Regions from separate parts of the Corynebacterium limaceinasi genome, predicted to be linked through region 1. Evidence: predicted binding sites of a transcription regulator. Region 1 holds the regulator's gene; the other holds the start of a gene.
What was found. Region 1 encodes LexA, which represses DNA repair genes until DNA is damaged. Its sites were predicted from a motif close to CGAACANNTGTTCG; they were not measured.

Region 1 (7,478 bases):
AAAGACCTCTCCTGCTCGCGTGCCGGTCTCCGTGAAGCAAGCAGGCCCTATCTGCCGCTGGTAAACAAGCTGCTGCCTAACAAGGCTCCAAGCCTTAAACCCCGAAGTGCCTGCTTTAGTGGCCTGCTTTAGTACACGCAGCGCTACTGACCGATCGCTGCTTCTACTTGCTGTACCGAAGCGCCAGGATCAGTCGGCGTTTCAGCATTCGTACCCATCAGCCCGCCGGCAATCGTGCCGAAAAATACGGCAGCGCCAAATACTGCACCAAGGAGGTAATTCTTGCGCGAACTTTGCGCATCGTCTTCTTTCATCGGCCTGTTCGCGAAATCAGGTAAGAAACTTTCATCAGTCCACGTATTCGAATAACCTTCACGATTCGTTCGATATACGGAATTTAAGGTCCTGATTTCCCTCTTTTCGGAAGGAGAATGCTGCACGCCCCAGCTTTGATCATCAATATCCCAAATGGCGGCTGAAGGGACGATCTGTGGACGTGCCGCGCGTTGTTTAACCGTGTTATTGCGAGAGTTAAGTAGTTGAGACATTGCTTTCCTTTCGACGACCGCCGTAAGTCTAAAGCGGCCCCTTGACACAGCAAGAGCTCAATGTCGCTCCTGTGTTCGAGACTGTTTCTATGTTCGATTTATAGCACCCCTTCGAAAACCTGTCCAGTTTTTCGCGTAAATCTCGAACGCTTGTACTTTTCGTGCTACAAATGAGTTATGGCACGCAGGTGTCACCCAGTCCCTTTTCAAGCTACGAACGCAGAAACCTCAGACCCCCTAGCTAGGAGCCGCACATGGGCCGCAAGAAAGCAAGCACCGCAAAGAACGATTACGCCTCCCTTTCCGAAAGGCAACGCCGCATCCTTAACGTCATCAGCGATGCAGTGATGCTCCGCGGTTACCCGCCCAGCATCCGCGAAATTGGTGACGCCGCCGGCCTGCAATCCACCTCATCCGTGGCCTATCAGCTCAAGCAGCTTGAGGAAAAGGGCTTCTTGCGCCGCGATCCCAATAAGCCCCGCGCGGTCGACGTACGCCACCTCAACACTGACGACGCCGAAAAGAAGCCGGGCCGCAAGTCTAAGGAGATCCCCGATACCTCTGCCCGCGGCCCTGAAGAGTCTGCCGCCGTAGCTTATATTCCCGTCGTTGGCCGCATCGCCGCCGGTGCACCAATCACCGCAGAGGAAAATATCGACACGTATTTCCCCATGCCAGACGAGGTCGTCGGCGGGGGCGAGCTCTATATGCTGCAGGTCGTGGGCGATTCCATGCAGGATGCCGGCATCCTCAACGGCGACTGGGTCATCATTCGGTCGCAATCGGTGGCTGAGGAAGGCGAGTTTGTCGCCGCGCTTCTCGATGGCTCCGAGGCCACCGTCAAGGAATTCCACCGCGATTCCTCTGGCGTATGGCTCCTTCCGCACAACGATGCCTACCCGCCCATCAACGGCGATGATGCGGAAATTATGGGCAAGGTAGTATCCGTCTTCCGCAAACTCTAAGCCCCGGCAAGCTACGTTAACCAAGCCGCACGCGAGTTTTCGCCTGCGGCTGTTGTCGCCGCCTGCACTCTGCGCCCGCTTTCTTGAAACCCGCTCTTTGCACTTAGTACGCTGCCCTGTTTCCCCTGCTTGGGGAGCAGGGCCTACGAGTTTTAACACATTCCATGCCTTTCTGCCTCGCAATCGCGCCCCAAAAGCCAACTTAAGCGCGCGGGACTTATTGAAAAAGCACCCCCGAAATAACGGATCTGTAAGTTAAGCGCTACTAGGGTTGGCTTTCAACTAGGGCAAATATAGCTGACTGACCTGCGGCTTTCATCCCAAACCAGACAACGGCGCACACCCTAATTTTTGTTTTCGTCCGATTACCGCCGAATTTTGACACAATGGAGGGAGAAATCCCACATCAGTTAGCTTTCACCGAACGCCTGCATTCGCAGACGGAGTAACCGCCCGGACGAAGGCAAGGAGCAAGGAGGGTCTGTGTACGCAGAGGAGCGACGCCGCCAGATCGCGTCCCAAACTGCCGTCGAGGGTCGCGTGAACGTCACCGAATTATCGGAGCGTTTCGACGTGACTGCTGAAACCATTCGCCGCGACCTAGCCGTGCTAGATCGTGAGGGCGTTGTCCACCGCGTTCACGGTGGCGCCGTGGCTTCGCAGGCGTTCCAGACCGCGGAGCTCACCCTCGATACCCGCCAGCGTTCCGCATCTGGGGCCAAGGCTGCCATCGCGCACGCCGCGCTCGATTTCCTTCCCCCTGGCGGCGGCAGCATCTTCTTGGACGCCGGCACCACGATTAATACCTTTGCCGAGCTCATCAGCCAGCAATACCCGCAGGCGCAGTTCAATATCGTCTCCAATAGCCTGCCCATCGCGCTGTCGCTAGCCAATAGCGGCGTTCCCGATGTCCAGCTCCTCGGCGGCACCGTACGCGCTATCACCCAAGCCGTCGTCGGCGATACCGCCTTGCGCACCATGGCGCTCATGCGTGCCGATGTCGCCTTCATCGGCACTAATGCCCTGACCCTCGACCACGGCTTGTCGACGGCCGATTCCCAAGAAGCAGCCATCAAATCTGCCTTCGTCACGAATGCCCACAAGGTCGTGGTCATGTTTGATTCCAGCAAATTGGGCAACGACTATCTGGTGAGCTTCGCTTCCATTGCCGATATCGATGTCGTCATCACCGATTCCGGCGCACCGGAATCCTTCGTTGACGCCCTGCGCGAGCGAGAGATCGATGTCGTGCTCGCCAGCGAATAGCTCCAACACGCGCACGACTTCGCCCTCCCTACTCCGGTGCCATTTCTCACCGAGGTAGGGAGGGCGAAACCTTTGGCCGTTAGTTGAACTTTTCTATCTGCTCCATCGCTGCGGCGCGGGCGGCGGAGGGGCCTTCGGAGTTGAGGGCGGCATCGGCAAGCTGTTGGCACTGGTCAAAGGTCAGCTCGGCCAATTGGGCGCCAACGCCGGCGACTGCGGTCGACGCAGCCGACAAGGAATTGACGCCAAGGCCGGTCAATACGCAGGCCAATAGCGGATCGGCTGCAGCCTCGCCGCACACGCCAACCGGTACGTTGTATTCGTGCCCTGCAATGCAGGTGTGCTGGATAAGCCTCAGCACGGCCGGCTGCCACGGGTCGGTGAGGTACGCAAGCTGAGGCGACAGGCGGTCAGCGGCCATCGTGTACTGGGTGAGGTCATTGGTGCCGATGGATACGAAGTCCAGATGCGGCATGATCTTATCCGCCATCAGCGCTGCTGCGGGCACCTCAATCATCGCGCCCGCGGTCAGTCCGCGCTCCCGGCACAGCTCCGCAAACCACTGGGCTTCCTTCGACGTCGCCACCATCGGTGCCATGACCCAGGTTTCGGCATCGTCGCCGCGGGACTCCGCGGCCTGGGCGATGGCGTCCAACTGGCGCGTCAACAGGGACTCGTTATCGCGGGCAATGCGCAGACCGCGCACACCCAACGCCGGGTTCTCTTCCGAGGACAACGTGGCATAAGAAATCGGCTTATCGGAACCAGCGTCCAAGGTGCGCACCACGACCTTGGAATTGGGGTAGGCGTTAAAGACCTTCTTGTAGATTTTTGCCTGCTCGTCAACGGAAGGCTCCTCGCTCGCGGACAGGAACGACAGCTCCGTGCGGTAGAGGCCAATGCCCTCTGCCTGCGAGTCGGAGGCGATGCGGGCGGCGTTGCCATCAGCCACGTTGGCCAAAAGCTGCACGCGGCGGCCATCCTTGGTTTGCGTCGGCCCAGTCCATTCGGCCACGCGGGCGGCGCGCTCGCGGTATTCCTCGACCGCCTTAGTGGATTCTTCCTCGTCCGCGCCCAGCGTCACGGTTCCTAGGGCACCGTCGACGAAGACGAGCGTGCCGCTTTCAATCTCCCGCAGCTTATTTCCCACGGCGACGATGCACGGAATATCGAGCTGGCGTGCGATGATCGCGGTGTGGCTGGTGGGCCCGCCCAGTTCGGTGACGAGCGCGCGAATATGCGCGGTATCCAGGGTGGCGGTATCGGCGGGCGCGAGGTCATCGGCAAAAAGCACCGCTTGGCCCTCCACCATGGGCAAACCGGGCTCCTGCTCGCCGCGCAGCTGGGCGATGACGCGGTCGCGCACGTCCTTCAGGTCGGTGGTGCGCTCGGCCATGACGCCGCCGGCCGCCTCAAACATGGTGACGAACTTATCCGTGGCTCCCACCGTGGCGAACTCGGCATTCTTGCCCGAGCGAATGTTCTTGCGCACGGCCTTGTGCCACCCGCGGTCCTTGACCATGCCGGCGGTCGCCGTCAGTACTTCCGAGGCTTGACCCTCGGCGGCTGCGGCGCGGTTTTCCAAGCGGCTGGCGACGACATCGACTGCCTCGAGGAAGCGATCGTATTCGGCTTCGCTGCTGGCCTCTTGGTCAATACTTCCTTCAGTAGGCAGCTCCGGGCGGGGGCGCACCCATACGGCTTCTGCATAGGCAACTCCAGCGACAACGCCGGTTCCTTTAACAGTGGACTGAAGCGTATTTTCCATGGCGATACTTCCTTCGAAGATAGCGGCTTATTTATTTCCAGATCATCACAAATCCAACAGAAATGCAATGTATGCCACACGGTTTCTATTGACTTTCCAACACAATCGGGCAAGAATAAACATTAACGGCGGGCTTAACCGCGAGTTCTAACCGGACCGACTGCGTGTGGCCCCCAATATACGCACTCTGCGAAAGGGATAAGTTCTCGATGATCCTCACGCTCACCCCAAACCCAAGTATTGACGCCACCCTGGCGCTCAATCAGCCACTAACCTCAGGCGATGTCCACCGCGCCGCCAGTGTTACCCAGGTTGCCGGCGGCAAAGGCGTCAACGTCGCCCACGCCGTGCACCTCGCCGGGAAAGAAACCCTCGCCCTCTTCCCCGCCCGCGCGGCCGATCCATTCATCAACCTCATCCAGGAGGTCCACCTCCCCTATGCCCACGTGGACATGGATGGCGGCGTGCGCGTCAATACCACCATCACCGAGCCAGATGGCACGACCACCAAGGTCAACGGCCCTGGCCCGCTGCTTTCCGATGCCACCCAAAACCACCTCATTTCCATCCTTACCCACCATGCCCAATCCGCTGATTGGGTAGCCCTTGCCGGATCGCTGCCCAAGGGCGTTGACGCCGGCTGGTATACCGACCTCATCAAGGAGATCCGCAATGCCGCCCCGCAGGCGCGCATCGCCGTGGATACCTCTGATGCCCCGATGAGGGCCATCGCCATGCAGCTCGCTACCACCGCCCCGGATCTCATCAAACCCAACGGCTTCGAATTAGGGCAGCTAACCGGCCAGGATGGCCTCGCCCTCGAGCGCGCCGCTGCGGCCGGGGACTACAGCCCGGTCGTGGAGGCTGCAAGGGATGTCGTGGGTCGCGGCATCAAGGAAGTGCTCGTCACCCTCGGCGGCGCCGGTGCCGTACTGGTAAACGCAGAAGGCGCATGGGCTGCCACCCCGCCTCCCGTCACGGTGAAATCGACCGTTGGCGCAGGTGATGCTGCATTGGCCGGATACCTCCTGGGGCGCACGCAGGGGCAAGGACCGGCATTCTCCCTCGCGCTCTCGGTGACTTATGGCACCGCCGCGGCCGCCAAACCCGGCACCCAATTCCCCCGTCCCGAAGAACTCGATACCGCCCATACCTCCATCTCCGCTCTATAACTAAGGGAGCCTTCCATCATGGCATCCGATCTCATCACCACAGAACTGGTCGCGCTTGACGCCGACTTTGGCGATAGCGTCGACTCCGTTATCACCAACCTCGCCACCTTGGTGCACGATACCGGGCGCGCAACCGAGGTCACAGGCCTCGCCCAGCCCGCCATAGACCGCGAGGCCAAGGCCGGCACCGGCGTGCCAGGCGGCGTGGCCATCCCCCACTGCCGTTCCGAGGCCGTCACCGAGCCGACCCTGGCTTTCGCCCGCCTTACCCGCGGCGTGGATTTTTCCGGCCCCGACGGCGATGCCCAGTTGGTCTTCCTCATCGCGGCACCCGCCGGCGGTGGCAAGGCCCACCTGCAGATTCTTTCTAAGCTCGCCCGCGCCCTCGTGCGCAAGGACTTTTTAGAGGCCCTGCGCACCGCGTCGACGAAGGAGGAAATCGTCAAGGAAATCTTAGCCGTCGTCAACGCGGAAAAGCCGAAGAAGAAAAAGCAGGACGCCGCGGAGGCTGCAGCTGGGGCTGCGGAAGGGGCATCGGCAAGCGCGGGTGCTTCGGCGCAAGCTACCCGCATCGTTGCCATCACGGCCTGCCCAACCGGAATCGCACACACCTACATGGCTGCCGATGCCCTCACCCAAACCGCCGGCGAGCGCGACGACGTCGATCTCACCGTCGAAACCCAGGGCTCGTCCAATAATGAATCGGTCTCGCAGTCCACCATCGACGCTGCCGACGCGGTCATCTTCGCCACAGACGTTGGCGTGCGCGACCGCGAGCGCTTCGCGGGCAAGCCCGTCATCGAAGCCGGCGTCAAGCGGGCCATCAACGAGCCCGGCAAGATGCTCGACGAGGCCATCGCGGCGGCGAAGAACCCAAATGCCCGAAAGGTCTCTGGCACCGCCTCTTCCTCCTCCGCAGAAGAAGAAGGAAAATCGCTGGGTTGGGGCAAGCGCATCCAGCAGGCGATTATGACCGGCGTGTCCTACATGGTGCCGTTCGTCGCCGCCGGCGGCCTTCTCTTGGCCCTCGGATTCCTCTTCGGCGGCGCCGATATGGCCAATGGCTGGCAGGCGCTTTCCACGGATTATTCCCTGTCCAACCTGCCGGGCAATGAGATTACCGTCGACGGCGAGACCATGTCGTTCGAGAACTCCGGGTTCGGGCTCTATATAGGCGCGGTTCTCTTTGCCATTGGCCAGGCCGCGATGGGCTTTATTGTCGCCGCACTTTCTGGCTATATCGCCTACGCCTTGGCCGGGCGCCCTGGTATTGCGCCGGGCTTTGTCGGCGGTGCTATCGCCGTGACCCTCGACGCGGGCTTTATCGGTGGCCTGGTCACCGGTTTGTTGGCCGGCTTTATCGCCCTGTGGATTGGCAATTGGAAAGTCCCGCGCTGGCTCGGTTCCCTCATGCCGGTGGTCATCATTCCGCTGCTGACTTCCCTCGTCGTTGGCCTGTCGATGTACCTTTTGCTGGGCGCCCCACTGGCCGCGCTGATGGAGGGCCTGCAAGATTGGCTGTCTTCCATGTCTGGGTCTTCTGCCGTAGTGCTCGGCATCATCTTGGGCCTGATGATGTGCGTCGACCTGGGTGGCCCGGTCAACAAGGCCGCATACCTCTTTGCCACCGCAGGGTTGTCCACCGGCGATGCAGCCTCCATGCAAATCATGGCCGCTGTCATGGCTGCCGGCATGGTGCCGCCCATCGCTCTGTCCTTGGCAACCTTCATCCGCAAGTCGCTATTTACCCCTGCCGAGC
Region 2 (7,478 bases), 490 kb from region 1:
CGTGCGCAATAAACTGCGTGAGCTGTTCCGTGTCCAGGTAGACGTCCCAATCGCCGTCGCCTGGCTGGGGCATTTGCGTGCTCTGGCCCAGGCTCGGCGCCGCGTGCAGGGCCTTGCGGTGGTTTTCGCGCAGCTTCTCGATGCTCGCCCGATCCAGCTCCTCCGCCAACACCGGCCGCGGCGAATCCGTTCCCGAGCGCACCCGCACCCGAATCGGCCACGCTGCATCCTCGGGGTCCTGTTCTTCAGGCTCCTCCACGATGTAGACGAGTTGGAGTTCCACCTGGTAAATGGAATTTTTCCATTCATTGAGCGCGCGCAGTAGTTGCGCGCGGCCGCGGCGAATGGGCGACGTCGTCAGTAGTGCACGGGCGAAGTCGTGCCACGGCATTGACCGGGGTTCATTGAGCAGCGGCTGCAATTCCCGGTTGGCAATCCAATGCGTCAGTTCATCCGCTAGGTCATCTGAAAGGGCTCTATTATTTATATGGAGAATCCCGGGTGCCGCGGCCATCATCTCTGCGAGCCAACCGCGCTCGCCCAAACCTGAGGCCAACTGCCACATGGGGAACCACTCGTTGGCCTGGTAGGCCAGCCGGAACGTCACCCTGCCCGCGCGGACAAACTTGCTCAGGCCGCTATATGCGTGAATGAGCCAGTGCAGATCCGGCGCAATTGATGCCGGTGGATGATGATCCAGGTATTCCAGCTGGGCTAGGGCTTCTACCGCTTCTTCCGGGGCAAACATGGCCATGGGCACCATGAGCGAGACGTCCTTACCCTTTGGCGTCCGTAGTGATACTCGCGCCCGGTTCCGGAATGATTTCTTAGCCAAGATGGCATCAATAGCCTGCGGAAACGTCCCTTCTGGCACGGCCGAAGGCATAACAATCTTGTGCCCTTCTACCTGCTCAATCCATAGACCAAGCCCCGAGACCGGCAGCCAAAGGCCATGCACAAGGTAAGAAGCCATAGCCGCCAGCATAGCAGCCCGGCAAAGTTTTGTTACAAGCTCGTTATATTCACGTCTTTACGCAGTTAAACGGTGAAAAATATCACCAGAGATCTATGCCACAGCTGGATTTTAGCTTGGTTGAACCTTAAGTCACCGTTAACGTAAGAATGTCCGACAAATCACTACAAGGAGTGAAACGTGCAAGAATCAACTTGGTACGTCATTGCGATGATTGTCTATTTCCTCGTAATGGCAGCCATTGGCTACTGGAGCTACAAACAAACCGACGAATACGACGATTATGTTTTGGGCGGCCGTGGCCTGCACCCATTCGTAGCTGCTCTCTCCGCCGGTGCATCTGATATGTCCGGCTGGCTGCTCATGGGTCTGCCTGGCGCGCTCTTCCTTTCCGGTTTTTCCGAGCTGTGGATGCCTATCGGCCTCCTTATCGGTGCATGGGCAAACTGGAAGTGGATTGCGCCGCGTCTGCGCGCGTACTCGGAGGTTGCGGGCGATTCCATTACGGTCCCCTCCTTCTTCGAGAACCGTCTGCGCGATAAGTCGCGCCTGCTGCGTATTATCTCCGCAGTTATCATTATCTTCTTCTTTACCTTCTACGTCTCTTCCGGCATGGTCTCCGGTGGTCGTTACTTCGAGTCCACCTTCGGTGGCGACTACATCACCGGTATGTTGGTCATCGCCGCAGTGACCATTTTCTACACCTTCATCGGTGGCTTCTTGGCAGTGTCCTACACCGATGCTATGCAGGGCATGCTCATGTTCGTCGCCCTGCTGATCGTGCCAATCATGGCGCTTTTCGCTCTTGACGATGCCGGCGCGATCTTCTCCTTCGCTACCGAAAACAACTACGCTACCGACGGCGCACTAGAGCCAAACGATAACTACTTCTCTCTCTTCGCTGGCGTTTCCGCTGGTGTTATCGTTGGTAACGCCGCTTGGGGTCTTGGCTACTTTGGTCAGCCGCACATCATCGTGCGCTTCATGGCGCTGCGTAAGCCTTCTGACGCCAAGCAGGGCCGTTTCTACGGCATCACCTGGATGGGCCTTTCCGTCATCGGCGCTATCTTCGTTGCGCTGACCGGTACTGTGTACTTCACCCAGTTCGGTGAAACCATTACTGACCAAGAGAACTTCGAGACCATCTTCTTGGATATGGCTCAGGCCATGATGCACCCATTGCCTGCTGGTTTCATCTTGACCGCAGTCTTGGCAGCGATCATGTCCACCATGTCCTCCCAGATGCTCGTGGTTTCCTCTTCCCTGATTGAGGACCTCTACCTCATCATCGCAAAGCGCAAGCCTGACGAGCGCATCCTGATTAACCTGTCCCGTACCGCCGTTGTGGTCATCGCGGTTATCGCCGCACTCCTGGCTATCAACCCGTCCGACTCCATTCTTGGCCTGGTCGGCTTCGCATGGGCTGGTTTCGGTTCCGCATTCGGTCCGCTGGTCATCCTGGCTCTGTACTGGAAGCGCCTCAACGCAACCGGTGCAATCGCCGGTATGGTCACCGGTGCAGTCGTCGCCATCGGCTGGGGCATGTCCCCGCTCGGCGATTCCCTCTACGAGATGGTTCCGGGCTTCTTCTCCGCACTCATCGTCACCGTTCTGGTCACCTTGGCTACCAAGCAGCCAGACCAGGAGGTCTTGGACGAGTTCGAGGAAGCCGAGAAGCTTGCCAAGCTCGTTGAAAAGGACGACTCCCTGGACTTCGAGGAAGCAGCAGAAAAGGTTTCCGATAACAAGTAGGAACCTTCCCGCACCTCGCGGAGTCCAATAGGACATGAAGTCCTATTACCTGGCCGCGCTATCATGCATAACCGCTCTCGTTATCGCATGGTATGCGTGGCCTTTTCCGCGTTTTGATGTCTCCACCGTGCCAGCTCGCACGGAATTGCAAGGCTACGACCGCGACGAGTTCGGCGGCTGGCAGCCCAACGGCGCATGCACTACGCGGGAGGCCATCATGGAGAACCAAGCCAGCGAGGCCTTCGCTGACTGCCGGCCACAATCCGGCACGATCTATGACCCCTACGCGGGCGAGACGATTTCAGCCACCTCCCCCATTGAGGTCGACCACATCTTCCCTCTTTCTGCCGCCTTTGACATGGGTGCCGCAGAATGGGACCAAGACACCAAGAGGCGTTTTGCCAACGATCCTCTCAACTTGGTGGCCACCAGCCGGAAGCTCAATCAAGAAAAGTCCGATTCCCTTCCTTCCGAATGGTTGCCGCCTGCCAACCGCTGCGATTACTCGCGGCGCCTCGCAGAGATCGCGCGGAAGTACGAGCTGCCCTTGTCCCGCGCGGACGTCCGTGCAATGAGAAGGCAATGTCGGTTCGATTTCTAGCAGGGAAATTGATTAGGGTGAACAAGGCAACTTTTCTTAACTGAAGGGCATCCTCCATGACTACTTTGTTCATCTTCCTGCACGTGGCAGCGGCCATCGTCCTACTTGGCCCCGTGTGCATTTCCACCTCCATCTACCAGACTCAGCTGCAGGGCGCAGCGCAGGGCGATAAGACGGCCCTCGGAGCCGCCCGCAACCTGCACAACATCACCAATACTTACGGCTACATTTCCGCCCTCGTGCCGGTCCTTGGTCTTGCTGTGTTCCTGTCTGATATCGAAACCTTTAAGAGCCAGGTCAACTTCCACATCGCCATCCTTGTGGCCATCATCGCGTGGTGCCTGCTCTTCTTCCTCATCCTTCCTAAGCAGCGCACGGCGCAGGCAGCCCTAGAGTCCGGCGATACCGCCAACCTGGGCTCCATTAAGAAGTCGCTGTCCGCTTTCGGCGGCGTCTTCAACCTCCTGTGGATCATCTGCCTTATCCTGATGTACCTCTAGGAAGCCATTTACTTTTCGGGGACAGTGTCATCGCTGTCCCCTTTTTCATGCGTGGACTCCTCCCTAAGCTCTTCTTTTAGTTGCTGCGCACCTGCATGCGCATTCTCCCGCCGCTTCTGCGTGGCCTGCGCCACCGTCTGCGCCCACCTGCGGTTCTTCGGCGCCAACGGTCCGCTCGCGGAGTCGTAGACCCACGTAGAGTCATCGAAAAGCCAGACGATGTCCCCACTTATCGGGTCCTTGATATAAAACGCCCTCCCATCGGTCTTTATATTGTGATGGTGCTGGCACAGGCAAGTGAGGTTTGCCGCCGAGGTCGGCCCACCATCTGCAAAGTCGTGCCGATGGTCCATCTGGGACGCCACCGCCGGCCGCGTACAGCCTGGCCACCGGCACGTGCCATCCAAGCCCTCTACAAACGCCCGGATATCTGGCGGAGTCACATAATTCGGGCTCTCCGCCTGACCGGCCTTCTCCATGTCCCTTGTCGTTGTCGCCCGAGCCTCTAGGTCATCCGCGGTCTCCGGGGATACCCAGCCTAAGTTTTGTACAAACGCGGGTGCATCCGGCAGGTCGCAGCGATACATATTCAACACGACCTTGGCCTTTGGTTGCGCCTTTCCGGTCAGCAGCTCCACTGCGGCCTCAGCCATCGTGAGGTCCTTGTCCGTAGCGATATCCCGAATATTGCGGTCGATTATCTCCGCGGTTTCTAACCCGACGTCCAGACAAACCGCAGCCCACTCCCCGCCTGTAGGTTCAACGCTATAGGCTTGCTTGCGGCGCGGATCCCGCGCGGCAATTGAGGGATCGAGGCGCACGATGAGCTCGCGTAACTTGCGGCGGAGATTGCGGTGCGAGGGCAGCTTTTGATTGGGGCGGGTTGGGGTCAAGTAGTTGGTCAGGGCGTCATCGATAGTAAACTTCTTCTCCGCATCAATGGCGCCGAGCTTGGCTAGGGTTTGGTCAATCGTAATCAGGCGGTCTAAATCTAAATGGAAATGCTGTTCTTGCCGGGCGCGCAGCCGCGGCAGCTCCTTTAATCGCTCGAAGGCGAAGATAATATTTCTAATTCGGGACTGACGCGCCCCAGTTAAGTCAGACAGGGATTGGCTAATAACTTCGATATCATCATCCGGGTCAGGGTGAAGCCTCTCCCAGAACTGGTATTCCGCTTTCCTAATCTCTGTAGCTGCACGGGAGGTAGAATTTTCCGGATTAGTATTGGCATAATATGGCGCATTCATGGACTTTCTTTCGAGAGATTTACTAGAACATGCTTTCGCCATACACCATACAAAACCGCCCCGACACACTACCCCCATTTATAGTAAAAGCGCAGGTCACAGGGCATGAAAAAAGGGCCTCTAAAAGAGGCCCTTTGGAGGTTTAATTAGTCGCGGAAGCGACCACCATGTTTGCGTCCACCGCCGCCGCCATCACGGCGAGGCGGGCGACCAGTATCCTTCTGAATCTTGATGAGCTGCCCAGAAATCCGGGTATCCTTCAGACGGTCCAGCACAGCTGGGTCCATGTTCTTCGGCAGGTCCACGAGAGTGTGTCCCACCGCAATGGTAATGCGGCCGAAGTCCTTGGCGGACAGGCCACCTTCGTTGGCGATTGCACCGACGATGGCACCTGGGCGGACATTCTGGCGCTTGCCGACGTCCAACCGGTACGTCTCAAAGTCACCATCCGGCCGCTTGGAGCCGCCGCGGTTCTTGCCGCCGCCCTTGAAGTCACGGTCGCGCTTGCGGTCATCGCGATCGCGGCGGTCCTTCTTTGGCTTGGGCAAAGGCTTGTCTTCCAATAGGAAGTTCTTGCCACCCTGGTGCATGACGGCCAGCGCCGCGGCGATGTCATCCATCGCGACGTCATTTTCTTCCGAGTACTTGCGCACCAAGTTGCGGAAGAAATCGGCCTGCTTGTTGTCCATGGACTGGGTGATGGCCTGCGCAAACTTTTCCTTGCGCTTTTCATTGACCTCATCGACGGAGGGCAGGTCCATCTCTTCGAGGCGTGCGTTGGTCACGCGCTCGATGGAACGCAGCATGCGGCGCTCGCGCGGGGTGACAAACAGGATTGCCTCACCGGAACGGCCAGCACGACCGGTGCGGCCAATGCGGTGCACGTAGGACTCGGTATCGTTCGGGATATCGAAGTTCACCACGTGGGTGATGCGCTCCACGTCGAGGCCACGTGCGGCGACGTCAGTGGCCACGAGGATGTCTAGGCGGCCATCCTTGAGCTGGTCGACGGTGCGTTCGCGCTGCGCCTGGGCGATGTCGCCGTTAATGGCAGCAGCGCTGTAGCCGCGATCGCGCAGGGCCTCGGCCACTTCTTCGGTCTCGTGCTTGGTGCGGCAGAAGACGATGATGGCGTCATAGGTAATGACCTCGAGGATGCGGGTGAACGCATCCATCTTTGCACGGTGCGGAATCAGCAGGAAACGCTGCTTAATGTTGTCGTTGGTACGGCGCTCGGACTTAACGGTTACTTCCGCCGGGTTGTGCAGGTACTGCTTGGACAGCCGGCGGATGGCATTAGGCATGGTGGCGGAGAAAAGCGCCACCTGCTTGCGGTCCGGGGTGCTTTCGAGGATGCGCTCGACGTCTTCCTGGAAGCCCATGTTCAGCATCTCATCGGCCTCATCGAGGACGAGGAACTGCAGCTGGGACAGGTCAAGCGAGCCCTTTTCCAAGTGATCGATGACGCGACCCGGGGTACCCACGATGACCTGGGCGCCGCGGCGCAGGCCAGACAGCTGGATGCCGTAGGCCTGGCCACCGTAGATGGGAAGAACCTCGATACCCTTGAGGGTTTCTGCGAAGGATTGGAAGGCATCTGCAACCTGCAGGGCGAGCTCGCGGGTAGGCGCGAGGACGAGTGCCTGCGGGTGGCGCGCATGCGGGTCAAGCTGGGACAAGACCGGCAGCGCGAAGGCTGCGGTCTTGCCGGTACCGGTCTGTGCAAGGCCCACGACGTCGCGGCCTTCCATCAGGATCGGGATGGTTTCTGCTTGGATGGGGGACGGCGTGGTGAAGCCTACTTTCGCAACGGCTTGCAGAATTTTATCTGGCAGGCCGAGGTGCTCGAACCCCTGGGAGTTGTCGTTGGCCGAGTCCTTGGACTCAGCGCCGGTGCCCTCAGAAGTATTCGCAGCCCTGGTGTCCTGGTTGACACCTTGCGAGTTGTCCTGAGATTCCGACTTATTAAAATCTTCCGGCTCGTTTACGCCGCCGGTGGCGTTATCGGTAATGCTCATTGCTCATCCAACCCTACGCGATACCGGCGGCAAACTCCATTCCTCGCTATACCCCCGCCACGAACGTGCGGTAGCTCAGCGGCATGCCCGGCCGGTAGGCCAAGTGCACCGCGCTGGGAGCATCGAGCACGTGCAGGTCAGCGGCAGCTCCTTCCACCAGGGTGCCCTTCGCGGGGCGGCCCTGCGGGTCGAGTCCGTTGCCCACATTATGGCGGCGCAGCGCCGTGGCACCACCGGTGGTGGCGGCGTGGATGGCCTCGTCGACGGATAGGTGCTGCTGCAGGACGGCCGTGGTCACGCAGTAGTTCATCGACGAAGTATAGGAGGTACCTGGGTTGAGGTTGGAGGCGATGGCGAGGGTGGCGCCGGCATCGAGAAGCGCACGGC

Region 2: the regulator LexA is predicted to act here: its motif matches at 5,098-5,111, upstream of ACLI1Q_RS05180 (HNH endonuclease signature motif containing protein).

The regions. Positions count from the first base shown of each region.
Region 1 is NZ_CP177100.1:1,530,525-1,538,002, forward strand. Features, by position in the region: gene ACLI1Q_RS07470 (hypothetical protein) at 144-548, opposite strand; gene lexA (transcriptional repressor LexA) at 803-1,513, shown strand; gene ACLI1Q_RS07480 (DeoR/GlpR family DNA-binding transcription regulator) at 1,997-2,779, shown strand; gene ptsP (phosphoenolpyruvate--protein phosphotransferase) at 2,859-4,547, opposite strand; gene ACLI1Q_RS07490 (1-phosphofructokinase family hexose kinase) at 4,757-5,719, shown strand; gene ACLI1Q_RS07495 (fructose-specific PTS transporter subunit EIIC) at 5,738-7,478, shown strand, end outside.
Region 2 is NZ_CP177100.1:1,039,935-1,047,412, reverse strand. Features, by position in the region: gene ACLI1Q_RS05200 (DEAD/DEAH box helicase) at 1-985, opposite strand, end outside; gene putP (sodium/proline symporter PutP) at 1,154-2,725, shown strand; gene ACLI1Q_RS05190 (HNH endonuclease family protein) at 2,760-3,326, shown strand; gene ACLI1Q_RS05185 (hypothetical protein) at 3,383-3,826, shown strand; gene ACLI1Q_RS05180 (HNH endonuclease signature motif containing protein) at 3,835-5,073, opposite strand; gene ACLI1Q_RS05175 (DEAD/DEAH box helicase) at 5,220-7,091, opposite strand; gene hutI (imidazolonepropionase) at 7,138-7,478, opposite strand, start outside.